4 regions of the Paenibacillus provencensis genome follow, and region 2 is predicted to be linked to each of the others. Evidence: riboswitches for the same ligand, from Rfam matches in the RefSeq annotation. Region 2 holds a riboswitch; each other region holds the start of a gene.
What was found. A riboswitch is a leader RNA that binds a small molecule or an ion and turns the genes downstream of it on or off. The one in region 2 is predicted to bind cyclic di-AMP.

Region 1 (3,121 bases), on a different contig from region 2:
TTTGATTTACCTAATAATTCTCCTTGCCTATCTAAAACAAAGATCTCCACCTTCGAAAATTCTACCATAGTGGATATCAAATCTGTAGGTATGCTCTTACTAGAATGTACCATTTCGACAAAATGGGATGACATTTCGGCCACATCTTGTTGTGCTTTTTGATAATACATATTCGAAAAGATTTTATCAACGACATACCCCAAGGAAAGCAGAACCACTAACAGCAGAGATACGATAATAATTCCTAATTTAAAAGCTATTCGATTCATTTTGATGACCACCGTTCTATTAATTTTTCCAGATATATGACTTAAATTATTTATCAAATATTTCAAGTAGTAATGTTTTTCAAAATTCTATTGTAATTTCGAAACCCATGATCTCCTTAAAACCCAAACGTTTATCCACCATAAGCATAAGATTGTTTATTATTATTATACGCCTGAACTTTGAATATTTTGTGCATAAGCCATGACTTACCGATTTAAAGTTCTTAGTTCTGGCTATAGTTAGCTTTTCAAAGTGATATTTATACTTCGAACTAATCATTGATTAAATTAGCTTTTAGAAAATAGATTTTTTATTTTCACTCGTTATCTCCACATATTCTGCACATTTTTGGTTAATTTACATTCAAGTCCTTGAGTATGTATCGAGGATTAATTGTAAATAGTAATTACGTATGTAAAAAATTAATCACTGAAAGGAGAATGGAAATGTCACATGAACAGTATAAACAATGTATAGAGGAATGCTTACGATGTATGGTGACTTGTAATCACTGCTACGATGCTTGTTTAAAAGAAGAAGACATTAAAATGATGGCAGAATGTATTCGTCTAGATCGGCTATGTGCCGACATCTGCTCTTTTGCTGCAACAGCAATGAGCAGCAATTCACCATTTATCAAAGAAATTTGCTCATTGTGTGCTGAGATATGCCAAGCATGTGGTGATGAGTGCAAAAAACATAGTCATGACCATTGCCAAAAATGTGCGGAAGCTTGTTTTAAATGTGCAGATGCATGTCGTAACATGGCTGCATAACATAAAAAAGTATACTACTTTTATAACCGCTCCCAGTAACTGGAGCGGTTATTTTTGATTAAATCTGAAACAGTTTTTGAAATAAAAAAAGACATATTAATTACAAATTTGTTATGATATTACCTGTCATAAAATATGACCCACTTCTTGTTAAGTTGTCGATTATTTATGAAAAACCTTTCTAAATTAAATAAATCCTCATGAAATCATAAGAAGCAACAAATTTTACAGGTTATAATTGACAAGTCTCGATTTATACACTACAGTTATTAGTGTTACAATATTTTAATTATTTTGCCGAATTTAAATTTATTTAAAACGGGGGAACCACTTTGGGTGAATTGTTCAAAATAGTGTTGAATATAGGTAACCTTCTACCGAATCCTTAAGCTAACTCCGTAGGCATCGAAGGGAGAATATTATACTTGAAAAAAATTATCATGTCTTTATTAGGGTCTGTTATTATTATTTCTTCTGGTACCACAAGTGCATTTGCTGATGACAAATCAAAATTACAATCAGAAGTCAGCCAAGTGGTAGGAACACCTTATAAATGGGGAGGAACGACCGCAGCAAGTGGCTTTGATTGCTCCGGCTTCATATTATACATATTTGATAAATTTAATCAAAACCTTCCTAGAACCTCAGCTGCTCAAGCTAAAACAGGCACTGCGGTAGCAAAAAGCAATTTAAGAACTGGGGATTTAGTTTTCTTCAATACAAGTGGAAAGGGAATATCTCATGCGGGAATTTACATAGGGGATGGACAATTTGCTCATTCTTCGAGCAGTAAAGGAGTAAGAGTAAGTAAACTCTCGGAAACATACTACAAGCAACGGTACGTTACAGCCAGAAGAACAATTGATGATAAGAGTTTTTCTAATATGGTTGATGACTCTCATTAAAGAGGGAAGGACAAGCTATATTTACAACCCCGCCCTTATGAAGGGGTTTTGACTGAATTATTTCGAATCAAATTTTGATACACAATCTGCCCGGCATCTTCATGAAATAAGCAGCCGATCGCTATGACCCATACGTTCTTACGTTTCCCGTTACTTAACGAAATGAAGCACCTGAAAAACAGAAACTGATTTGAACAAATTACAGTAATAACTTAAGTCTCTGTGCACATAAAAAACTCTACATTTTTTCTTTATAGATGCCACTTACCCCCGGATATTAACTTCCGGGGGTAAGTGGCGTCGGGAGATCTTAGTATATACTTTGCCTTGGATTCAATATTACTTTATAAATAGACTCTTAGTATAAAGAGAGAAAGTGCATTGATAAGTGTTAACTCGGTTTAAAGCATACGATGGTTCAGTTACCAAGTTCTCGAATTTATCGAAACCGTAGGTTGAGATTGCTTTTTCAGTAAGCCTGGTGTCGACACTTTACTCCATTAGCTACATTATCTGAAATAAAAAAATCGGATATTAGCTGGCACAAAATTAGCTAGTTACATATAGTGGGGTAAGCGTAAATATCGGGAACACAAATACAGTAACAAAAATATTTGCAACTGAAGCTCCGATGTTTCTAACACTGAAAAGGGTGTTCGGCCGTCGTTGTGCAGATTAGAGCAGTATAGAATGAAACGATTTAATGAGTATTTAGCTGGCGTACCTTGCTGGACACGCTATGATAAATACCTTTATCTTTTCAAAGCGTATAACTGTGATGTGTAGACGCTACATTGATCACTATGGACATTTTTCATTTTTATACTCCACTCTATTTTCTGTTGCAATGTAGAAAGCCCTATCAAGTACAGAGCTTTCTATTATATTATTTGATTTATTCAGTTGAACGAGGTGCTTCGGTTAACCCGATTTCTGCATCGTATGCATCAAATATTTTTCGAGCAATGGGCGCAGCGCTCATAGAGCCGTATCCCCCTTCTGGAACAACTACTGCAACGGCAAGTTTAGGATTTTCACGCGGTGCAAATGCGATGAACACGCCATTTTCAACATTTATGGCTTCACCATCTTTATATATCGTCTGTTGGGAGGTACCTGTTTTCCGGGCAAAGTCATATGGAAATCCTGAAAAAGCAACATCTACATTTG
Region 2 (3,121 bases):
TGCAGTCAGTGCGCTTAGATCATTTACAGTAAAGTCCGGCGTATCCTTATCATCAGTGGAAGGCTGATAGCGGCCGTAACCCTGCATAATTCGAATTGTAAGCATCCCAAGTGACTTGGCTGGGATAATGTCATTGTCAATTCGATCACCAATCATGATGGATTCATTGGGCTCTGCTCCAGCTGTTTTCAAAGCATACTGATATAAGCGCATATCCGGTTTGGACAATCCCTGTTCGGCCGAGCAAGCGATAACATCCACATAAGAACGGAGTCCATATTTCACCATCCGCTCTTCCGTACCCGGACTTTGATTGGCAATGATACCGATCCTGTAGCGCTCACCCAGCTGTTTGAGAACGGCCCTAGCTTCAGCATACGGCTCTTCCAGCTCCTTTTGAAACTTGAGCCTTGACTTGATATACTCTCTGTCTTCCTCGGAAGGCACGAGCTCTGAAATCGCGTATTGCATGGGAGAAGCTATATAATTCGAATAGCTCTGAATAAATTTACTGCGAACATCCTCCATCGTGATGTTATACCCAAGTCCATTTGCTTCCTTTACAAATTGACCGATAATGTGATCAACGGGAACCCATTCATTTACGAGAGTATCTCCTATATCAAAAAAGAGCCATTTCACATGATCAAATTTCCCCATATTGCCATTCTCAACCTTTCCATCTGTAAATATAGAAAAAGAGACCCATGGTTATATCACGAGTCTCACATGCTATGTTTTCTTTAACTCCAGTATATCAACCCTATATCTAATTACGCAAACTGTATCGTAAGCACCTACACTAGCTGCAAGCTGCAGTCTCCTGCTTCTATTGCTGTGTACGTACAGATCAATTAATTAACGGCAGCCCGTTCGCCATTTAGCAAGAATCCAACTTCGCCCTTGATTGTAAAAATAACGTGGTCTGCACCCATACCGCGGTATACTCCGCGAGGATGATTCAGCTGTGTAATAATCGTAATCGGTTTACGTGTCCATGGTCTGCATATTTGCAAGAACCGACAGGTCAGATTCAAGCTGTTCTCAAAAATAAAAATACGCCCTACCGTTGCATTAGGCAGCAGCCATTTACTTGCAAACGCAGTATCCATACGTATAATGTGCTCTACTCCAAGTCGTTTGACCTGCTTCTCTTCCTGCGCACTATTTGTCAGGACAGCAAAAGAGAGCTTCTTGTACATTAATAATCGAATAAAATTTCTGGCGGCTTCATTCGGCGCCGTAACTAAAATAACTTCATCACTCATCACAATAATATCCTCCCTGTTTTAGAAAAAGACAACAAAAAAAGAACACCGACAGATCAAAGGCATGCCCGGTGCTCTCCCACCTTTATATCAGAACATGGCAAAACATGACCTGTTATAAGATGCTACGCGGCTTGCTGCCTCTCCCTTTTTTACGCTTACGAGGTTAGCTGTCGGATTCGGACAAGAGAGATTGCCCTATTCATGGCAAGAGCCATGAAATTCACCCCATGGATCTGAAGCATCCACATCTGGGTCCCCCGCTTTTTGCTATCGACAAAAATTCAGCGCACAAACAAAAACCACAGAGGACTAAACCCCTGTGGCTGATCGCTCACAAGATTTATCATTCCTCTCTCAAACGTTCGTACAGAAGATAACTAAAGAATAATCACTGTAAAGAAGTGAAGGAAGAACCTTGCGTATCTTCCACATCTTTAGTTTAGCTCTGTACAGCTTACGAGGTTAGCTGTCGGATTCGGACGGTGAGAGTCGTCCTATCTGTTCCTGATGATTCCATATGGAGATTCCCACATGAATCCTCGGTTCAGAATTCACCCCATGCAAGCGTGTTTCATTCGGCTCTCACACCGAATCAAGCACTCTGCTAACTTTGGTTCCCCCGCTCTCCGCCAGATTAGGCAGAAATTAAGCTATCATAGCAATGAGAAACTACTCTAATATAAGGTTTTCATTTGCTCAAGATTTACGATATGAATCATACACCCGTAGAAAATCGATGTAAAGCTCCTGCAGTAGTTCATTTTGACGATCTAGGGCTGTTTTGGGATAGAATAAGAATAAAACATTCACCACTGTGCATTTAGCTAATCTGTTCTAAGTTTATCTCGATTTCTCGCTTAATTCAAATAACCAAGTTGGGCATCAACAATATATTCATTCATTTTCTAAGCCATGTTTGACTTTCTTCATATATTGCTTAAAATTAAATTGTTATCAATATATATATATAGAGATTGAATAAGAGCGGCTATACAAGCATCATTTATATATTCCATAATAATTAGGAAGGGATGGATGAAGGCATGTCGATTTATCAATATCAAGTGAATACACTAAAGGGTCAGAAATTAAGCATGGAGGAGTACAAAGGAAAAGTACTCTTGATCGTAAATACAGCAAGCAAATGTGGATTAACTCCTCAATACAAAGGGCTTCAGGAGCTATATGACAAATTCAATGATCAATCCTTTGAAATTCTCGGTTTCCCCAGCAACCAATTTGCCGAACAAGAACCCGGCTCAAATGAGGAAATCGCTGAGTTCTGCCAAATGAACTATGGCGTAAGCTTCCCGATGTTTGAGAAGATTAAAGTGAATGGTGACGAGGCGCATCCGCTGTTCAAGCACTTGAAGAACAATGCACCAGGTATACTTGGATCCAAAACAATTAAGTGGAATTTCACCAAGTTTCTTATTGATCAGAACGGAAATATCGTGAAAAGATACAGCCCACAAACGACACCGGACAAGATTGGAGCGGATATCGCCAAGCTGTTAAAATAGGATTCCTGCATAAATCCTAATATGTACAATCGATCGACTAAATCATCATCCCCCAAGAGAAGCCTCAGTAGAGACTTCTCTTCTTTTTGTTCACCTTCTATGTCATATCGTGTTGAAGCCCATACTGGGCACACCAAAAAAGAGCTTGAAGCAATTGCTTCAAGCTCTTTCGTTATGATGCGGTCGAGAGGACTCGAACCTCCACGGGTATACACCCACTACCCCCTCAAGATAGCGTGTCTGCCATTCCACCACGACCGCGCATCTTGTATAGCATTTTCGTGCCAACAAAATATATTATACACAACTACAACCTATAAGTAAAGG
Region 3 (3,121 bases), on a different contig from region 2:
AGTAAGCTGACCTTCAAACGCCGGCATGCCGCCGCCTGTGCCTTCACTAATAATCTGGTACAGTTTATTGGCGTCATGTTTTGCACCAATGGTTTGCAGTGACGGTCCCATTCCGCCTTCCAGTTGATTACCGTGACAAGTAATACAGCTTGCCTTCGCCTTCTCCTCTGCAGCAGCAGCATCTAGAGTTACCTCAGGCATTGCCCGTGGCTGCTCTTCCTCAGTCACATGTTCTCTTCCTGGAACCGTAAACATTAACACGAGGGCAAAAGCGCAAGCGAAGAAAAATAACCCACTCATGATCCATTTCTTCATTCGTTGTGTCCTCCTACTATGTACAATCCTTCATTTATTATAAAGGATCATGAACTTGCTTCATAGTATTTTATGGTAAATATTTAAACAAAAGTTAGGAGAGACAATCATGTCTATTTAAGCTTTGCTCCTTCATACACCATACAGAAGAACAGCTTAGGGCCCTCCGGCGTAAGGCGCTCATAGGTATCATGAATGGCAAATCCTGCTTTTTCATAAGTGCGAATCGCTCTTTTATTCCAGGTTAGAACCTCAAGATCAATATCGTTCTGCGGGTTCCGGACTGCGGCTTCCTGTACAATCGAGTTGACAAAGGAAGTCCCCATTCCCTGTCCGCAAAGATCGGGTCTCATTCCGAGACCAAGCCGGGTCACACCGGTTAAAGGAAATAATTGAGCGAATCCGTATAACTCACCTGCATCATTTACAATAGATAAATACTGCGTGGCTCGAAGTTCAGGGTCGCCAAATTCAATCTCAAGCGCCTTCATCTGCTCCCAGGGCAGCCAGCCATATATGTTATAAGGAGGTTCGTACTGCCAAGTGCAGATCTCAGCTGCATGCTCTTCACTCATAGGAAGAGCATGAAAGGTAGTTCCTTTCTGCGTCATGTCATCGTCTCCTTTATAGATGTAGACTCCATATAGTTCAAGAACAACCCGAATCAATTTCATAAATCATTAAAAAGGTGAGTTTGATCTATATATACCCTTGATTTAAGCAGCTAAAGGTATTATCAAATTGATTCACCCTAATATAATATAAAAAGCCCGAAGATGGATTACTATTTAGTAATCAAATCTTCGGGCTATGAGGTTTGTTCCAGCACAGTGTTCCTTAATCTAATGCAGCTGTTTCGTATTCTTCCGTACTCATAATTCGTTTTGCACCAATGTAACGTTTTTCATAGTAGCTCTCGTCCAGCTTGCTGATAATAACTCCTTTAGAAGAGGAAGCATGTGCAAATTTACCTTCACCTACGAAGATGCCGACATGGGATACACCTTTTCCGCTTGTGTTAAAAAATACGAGGTCGCCAGGTCTCATTTCAGAACGGGATACAGACTTGCCCATTTTGTATTGAGATCCAGATTGATGAGGCAGATCGATGCCGAGTTTATCAAATACATACATGGTAAAACCAGAGCAATCAAATCCGTTTAAAGTAGTACCGCCATATTTATATTCGGTTCCTTTAGCGCTATCAATGACCTTGTCCATTTTGGAATCGGCGAATGCACTTCCTGTTCCGATGGAGAATGCAATAGCAAGACTCAGTGCTGCAGCAGTTAGTGACTTTTTCAAGAAAAAATAATCCCCTTCCAATGCCTGCGAGGTTAGCTTAAGGATTCGGTAGAAGGTTCCCCTATGATCACTTACGTTGCGAGATCAATTCACCCATAAAAGTGGTTCCCCCGCTTCCCAGATGCCAGGAATTTGGCTGTTTCTTAAGATGTGCATCTGTGAAAGTCGCTCACTCTTGTAAGACTATGTACTTAGTTAAATGGTAAAAGTTACAACAATTATTACAAAGTTGTTACTAGAAGTTCTGGGCCTATTGTAACAGAGGTTGTGTAAATTTGGCAATCGTTTTTTAGAGAAAATATTACAAAAAATAAGTCTCGCTCTAGGAGAAGAGCGAGACTTATAAAGTTTTTTGACGTTAGGTGCGATAAATAAACAGGCGGATTGACTTTATTTCTACGTTGAAAGCGTTATATTCGCGCTGGGTGCGGTTTTTGAAGAGAGGAGACAAGACAATAAATTTAGGCATCATCGCTTTTGGATTGCCAAATACTGAACTGGGAACTTATCTTCCATACATTTATGAGCGATCGTATTAGATGATAAGACTGCTGGAGAATCAGGGCTAAAAGTCCTGTCCAAATGAGCGATACGGCAGTGAAAGCACTGAACAGTATGAAGGCAAGTGCACTAAGTGTCAGGGCAACTCCAGTGACAGGAAGCGCATGGCGGATGCAGACCCATACTGCACTAAAGCCGCTTCGATTGCCTGTAAGTCCAAACTGTACATATAAGAGCAGCTGCTTGATAATGTAGGCGTAAATGATCCATAAGATAACGTAAGGAGCTGCCTGTAGAAGGATATTCTGGTTGTAGACCGCATTTAGGAGGAGTGGAAGCACCTTCGGGATGATCCAGTAGGCAGGCAGCAGCAGCAGTACAATCTCGATGATATAGAGCAGTGATGTCTTTTTCCAGTGCTTAAGGGTCCCGCGAAAGAAGGAGAAGCCCTTGGTGCTTTCATCTTCATGAAGACTGTGAAACAAGCCCGCCCGAATCAGCGGAGTGATGAGCATCCTTAAAATAAACATGAGGACAAGCAGCCAAACATAATCATGGACTGTGGAGCTGGTACTCAAGCTGATCTGCCCCTCTAACCAGAATAAGATCTGGCTAAGCTCATGTGGCGGGGGATTCGGGTAGCGCATTAGCAAAGGGATGACCGCAGAGGACACCATCTTATACAGAAGAACACCCCACAGCAGTTGGTACAGAAACAGGAATATAACGATTAGGAAATGACGCTTGACCAACTTAAAACCTTCGGAGAGATAAGATTTCATCCGCTATACACCTCACCATGACAGACTTCCGAGCAAGAGCTCCAATACTTTGGTAATACTAATGTTAAACCGGGTCTCCAATGCTTCATCCCCTTCAGCTTTTAAGTAGTTGTTCATATGCTTATTCTCAAGTGTAATGGAGTACTCTGGATCGACCATTGCCCAAACCAGAGGAGACTTATAAGTTAGGTTGTAGATGATCTCTCCACCTTTTCCGT
Region 4 (3,121 bases), 870 kb from region 2:
AAAGAGTAGATGAAATCCTCCCCGAACATGCTTCATGCATCCGGATGGATGTGGACAACGGATGGGTCACAGGGATGCATGGAGAAGGTGGACATCCTAATATCTATTTGGGTGCATTTATTGTGGAGAAGCAGCTATTCTTGAAATTAATAGAACACTGTATTGCTCATGGCCAGAACCATTTCTTTCGAGATGGAATTCAGAACAACCTGGCCAATCTCAAGATCGCTGCTTATGCTTATAACGGATATCATGCCGTGATTAACTCCGTAGACAGCTATTATCGCATTAGTCTGGAACTGCTTCAGCAAGAACAATACAACCAGCTGTTTAAATATCATGAGGTGCATACCAAGATTAAGTATGAACCGCCAACTCGTTATTTAGAGCATGCAGAAGTCAATAATTCCTTGATTGCGAACGGATGCGTTATTGGAGGAACCGTGGAGAACAGCATCATTTTCAGAGGAGTTAAAATACATAGCGGGGCGCAAATACGCAACTCGATTATTATGCAGAAATGCGTAATTGAGGAGAATGCGGTGCTTGAGAACGTGATATTGGATAAGGATGTACACTTATCTGTGGATCGCAAGCTGATCGGTGATGTTAAGAAGCCTTATGTGATTGCGAAGAGCAGCCAAATCTAAACGCTATGCTCCATGCGGGCTGAGCAGGCGTACACAGCAGAAGGTCCAGGAATCATTCCTGGACCTTCTATCATGGCTATACGCTTATGTTGTTTGAGAAATAATAGATCGGGTAATGTAATTATAATCCAGCTCTTTTAGCAGAGGCCGGGCTAAGCATTCTTTTGGCGCCGTAATACTTGGAGCTCCAATAGCCTTTGTTAATAGGTGTAATAGCAATCCCTTTGGAAGAAGTAGCGGAGACAAATTGGTTATTGCCAAGATAGATTCCTACATGTGAAACACCGGATCCACTAGTATTAAAGAAGACGAGATCTCCCTTTACAAGCTCAGATTTCTTGATAGCCTGTCCTTTATGAAATTGCTGTTTGGAGCTATGAGGCAGATTTACGCCAAGCTGCTTATATACATAACGAGTAAATCCAGAGCAATCAAACCCAGAAAGGGTCGAACCGCCATATTGGTATGGTATGCCTACCGTATTGTTAACTGTTTTGGATAGAATGGAAGCCGATGCTTCTGTGACTCCTGCGGAGAATAATAGAGCGAACCCTAATGCCGCAGCTGTTAGTGTCTTTTTCAAAGTAAATAATACTCCTTCCAATGCCTGCGAGGTTAGCTAAGGATTCGGTTGAAGGTTCCCTATGATCACTTCATATTGATCAATTCACCCATAAAATGGTCGGGTCCCCCGCTTCTTGGTGCTAGAATTCGGCAGTTATCAGTCATTCACCTAAAGATTTCGACAACGAAGTGACATTAATAATTACGAAATTGTTACTTTATCTATTCTTGGATTTTATCACTCACTGGTATATTTATCAACTCTCTTTTCCGAAGTTTGGCATAGTTTTTTCGTTTTTATGTAAAATAACGGTTTAAACACTCGTTAATCCGTAGGTATAAGAAATGTAGAATGGATCATTTGTTCATAAATTTCTAACAAACTTGTAATTAGTTTCTGTCGAACTGAGTAGAATGAAGATTTTGCATAAATCCTAAGAATTAAAAATCCCTCCCTCTCTTCCTAAGAAGGAAGAGAGAGAGGGATTCTTATATCATGAAATATCTATTCCTATTCATCATGCTGCTCGATTACGATGATGTATTCATTCGAATTGACTTCCAGTGTATATTCCTCATTCTCAAACAAATAAGTGAATAATGCAGTGACATACCCTTTTAACAAATCGGATGGTAAGAGTCCGTCGATCTTCACACGAACGATATATTCAATTTCAGCATACTCTCCCGGCTCAAGAACACCGATGAAGAGTATCCCATTTATTAAATCTTGTGTATAGAAGACCCTCGTCGTCCCATCTTGTAAGCGCAAGTGACCTGATATAAGCTCGGTACCCGGTGGGGTGAGGCCTCTCAGCGATAGAGCTGCAGCTAGATTTCCAGTATTGCGAATTAAGATCTGAATGGTCACCTCGTCACCCCGTTCAACCCGGGCAGGGTATGAGGTAAGCACCGCCTGAATAACAGGAGCAAGAAATAATACCTGGACCTCTGCTTCCTCTCGGAGCGAGACCGTTCTGCTATCTGACAGTCGATACGTAAACTGAAGGGATGCTTGATTCATCAAATTCATCTGAGATATCCGGGAATATGGTGTAAAGGATATAAGGGCTCGATACGTGATGACGGTTCTAGAACGTGGAAACAAAGTGCCCAGCCGTATACCGATCACAGGATTTGCATTTTGAACTTCAACCCCGTTAATTCGAACAGAATGATCCTGGAAGATAAGACCTTGTGGAAAATTCATATAGTAAACAGCCTCAATCGGAAGATCTCCTTCATTCAGTATCGTAGCGGTAAACTGAGCAGCTCCTCCATAGGTGACTTGCTCAGGCATTACCGTTACGATCATGTTCACAACAGGATCAACCGGTGACAGCACAACTTCATTGGAACCAGTCTGAACAAGCACCCCGTCAGAGGTGTAAGATACGAGTACTTCACTGGATAAGGGACTACTAATGCTCAGCACACGTACCTGGTATGTCAGCTGTATAACCTCCCCAGGGTTAATGACCGGAAGTATAAAGCCTTGAACAGGATCTAGACCCGGAGAGATGATACCGTTAAGCACCACACTCCCCGGCACAAAGCTCATCCCTGCAGAGAGCAATACGCTTAATCTCGCATTGACCACTGGTACAGTGCCCGTATTTTGAATCGTTATTGTAAATGTAATGACATCTCCAACAAAGGTTTGCATAGTGTTTGCTCGCTGAGATATGATGAGCTGCGCATTCGCAAGTGAGATTCGTACACCGTTTGAAGTAATATCCCTCCTAATTATTCGACCATCCAACGTTTGAAAAGTATACGCTGCGCTTGCCACATTGTAGAGCTCGTTAGAAGGCGGGAGGCTCGTGACGATTGTCTGAAAACGGATATTCGTGGCAGACTTGCTGGCAACGATGCCTATATTTAGACCTGAGGTTATGTCTGCCCCC

Region 1: another riboswitch for cyclic di-AMP. It lies ahead of ACFQ3J_RS21125 (C40 family peptidase); the one in region 2 lies ahead of ACFQ3J_RS13420 (hypothetical protein).
Region 3: another riboswitch for cyclic di-AMP. It lies ahead of ACFQ3J_RS26455 (C40 family peptidase); the one in region 2 lies ahead of ACFQ3J_RS13420 (hypothetical protein).
Region 4: another riboswitch for cyclic di-AMP. It lies ahead of ACFQ3J_RS09105 (C40 family peptidase); the one in region 2 lies ahead of ACFQ3J_RS13420 (hypothetical protein).

The regions. Positions count from the first base shown of each region.
Region 1 is NZ_JBHTKX010000004.1:109,064-112,184, forward strand. It holds gene ACFQ3J_RS21115 (sensor histidine kinase) at 1-269, opposite strand, end outside; gene ACFQ3J_RS21120 (four-helix bundle copper-binding protein) at 717-1,046, shown strand; cyclic di-AMP (ydaO/yuaA leader) riboswitch at 1,332-1,466, shown strand; gene ACFQ3J_RS21125 (C40 family peptidase) at 1,472-1,951, shown strand; gene ACFQ3J_RS21130 (peptidoglycan D,D-transpeptidase FtsI family protein) at 2,847-3,121, opposite strand, start outside.
Region 2 is NZ_JBHTKX010000001.1:2,772,297-2,775,417, forward strand. It holds gene ACFQ3J_RS13415 (HAD family hydrolase) at 1-660, opposite strand, end outside; gene ACFQ3J_RS13420 (hypothetical protein) at 855-1,268, opposite strand; cyclic di-AMP (ydaO/yuaA leader) riboswitch at 1,409-1,568, opposite strand; cyclic di-AMP (ydaO/yuaA leader) riboswitch at 1,708-1,933, opposite strand; gene ACFQ3J_RS13425 (glutathione peroxidase) at 2,315-2,794, shown strand; tRNA gene ACFQ3J_RS13430 (tRNA-Leu) at 2,973-3,055, opposite strand.
Region 3 is NZ_JBHTKX010000013.1:16,658-19,778, forward strand. It holds gene ACFQ3J_RS26445 (c-type cytochrome) at 1-315, opposite strand, end outside; gene ACFQ3J_RS26450 (GNAT family N-acetyltransferase) at 429-926, opposite strand; gene ACFQ3J_RS26455 (C40 family peptidase) at 1,153-1,620, opposite strand; cyclic di-AMP (ydaO/yuaA leader) riboswitch at 1,627-1,768, opposite strand; gene ACFQ3J_RS26460 (hypothetical protein) at 2,082-2,903, opposite strand; gene ACFQ3J_RS26465 (M1 family metallopeptidase) at 2,916-3,121, opposite strand, start outside.
Region 4 is NZ_JBHTKX010000001.1:1,898,281-1,901,401, reverse strand. It holds gene glgD (glucose-1-phosphate adenylyltransferase subunit GlgD) at 1-650, shown strand, start outside; gene ACFQ3J_RS09105 (C40 family peptidase) at 772-1,233, opposite strand; cyclic di-AMP (ydaO/yuaA leader) riboswitch at 1,240-1,377, opposite strand; gene ACFQ3J_RS09100 (DUF11 domain-containing protein) at 1,726-3,121, opposite strand, start outside.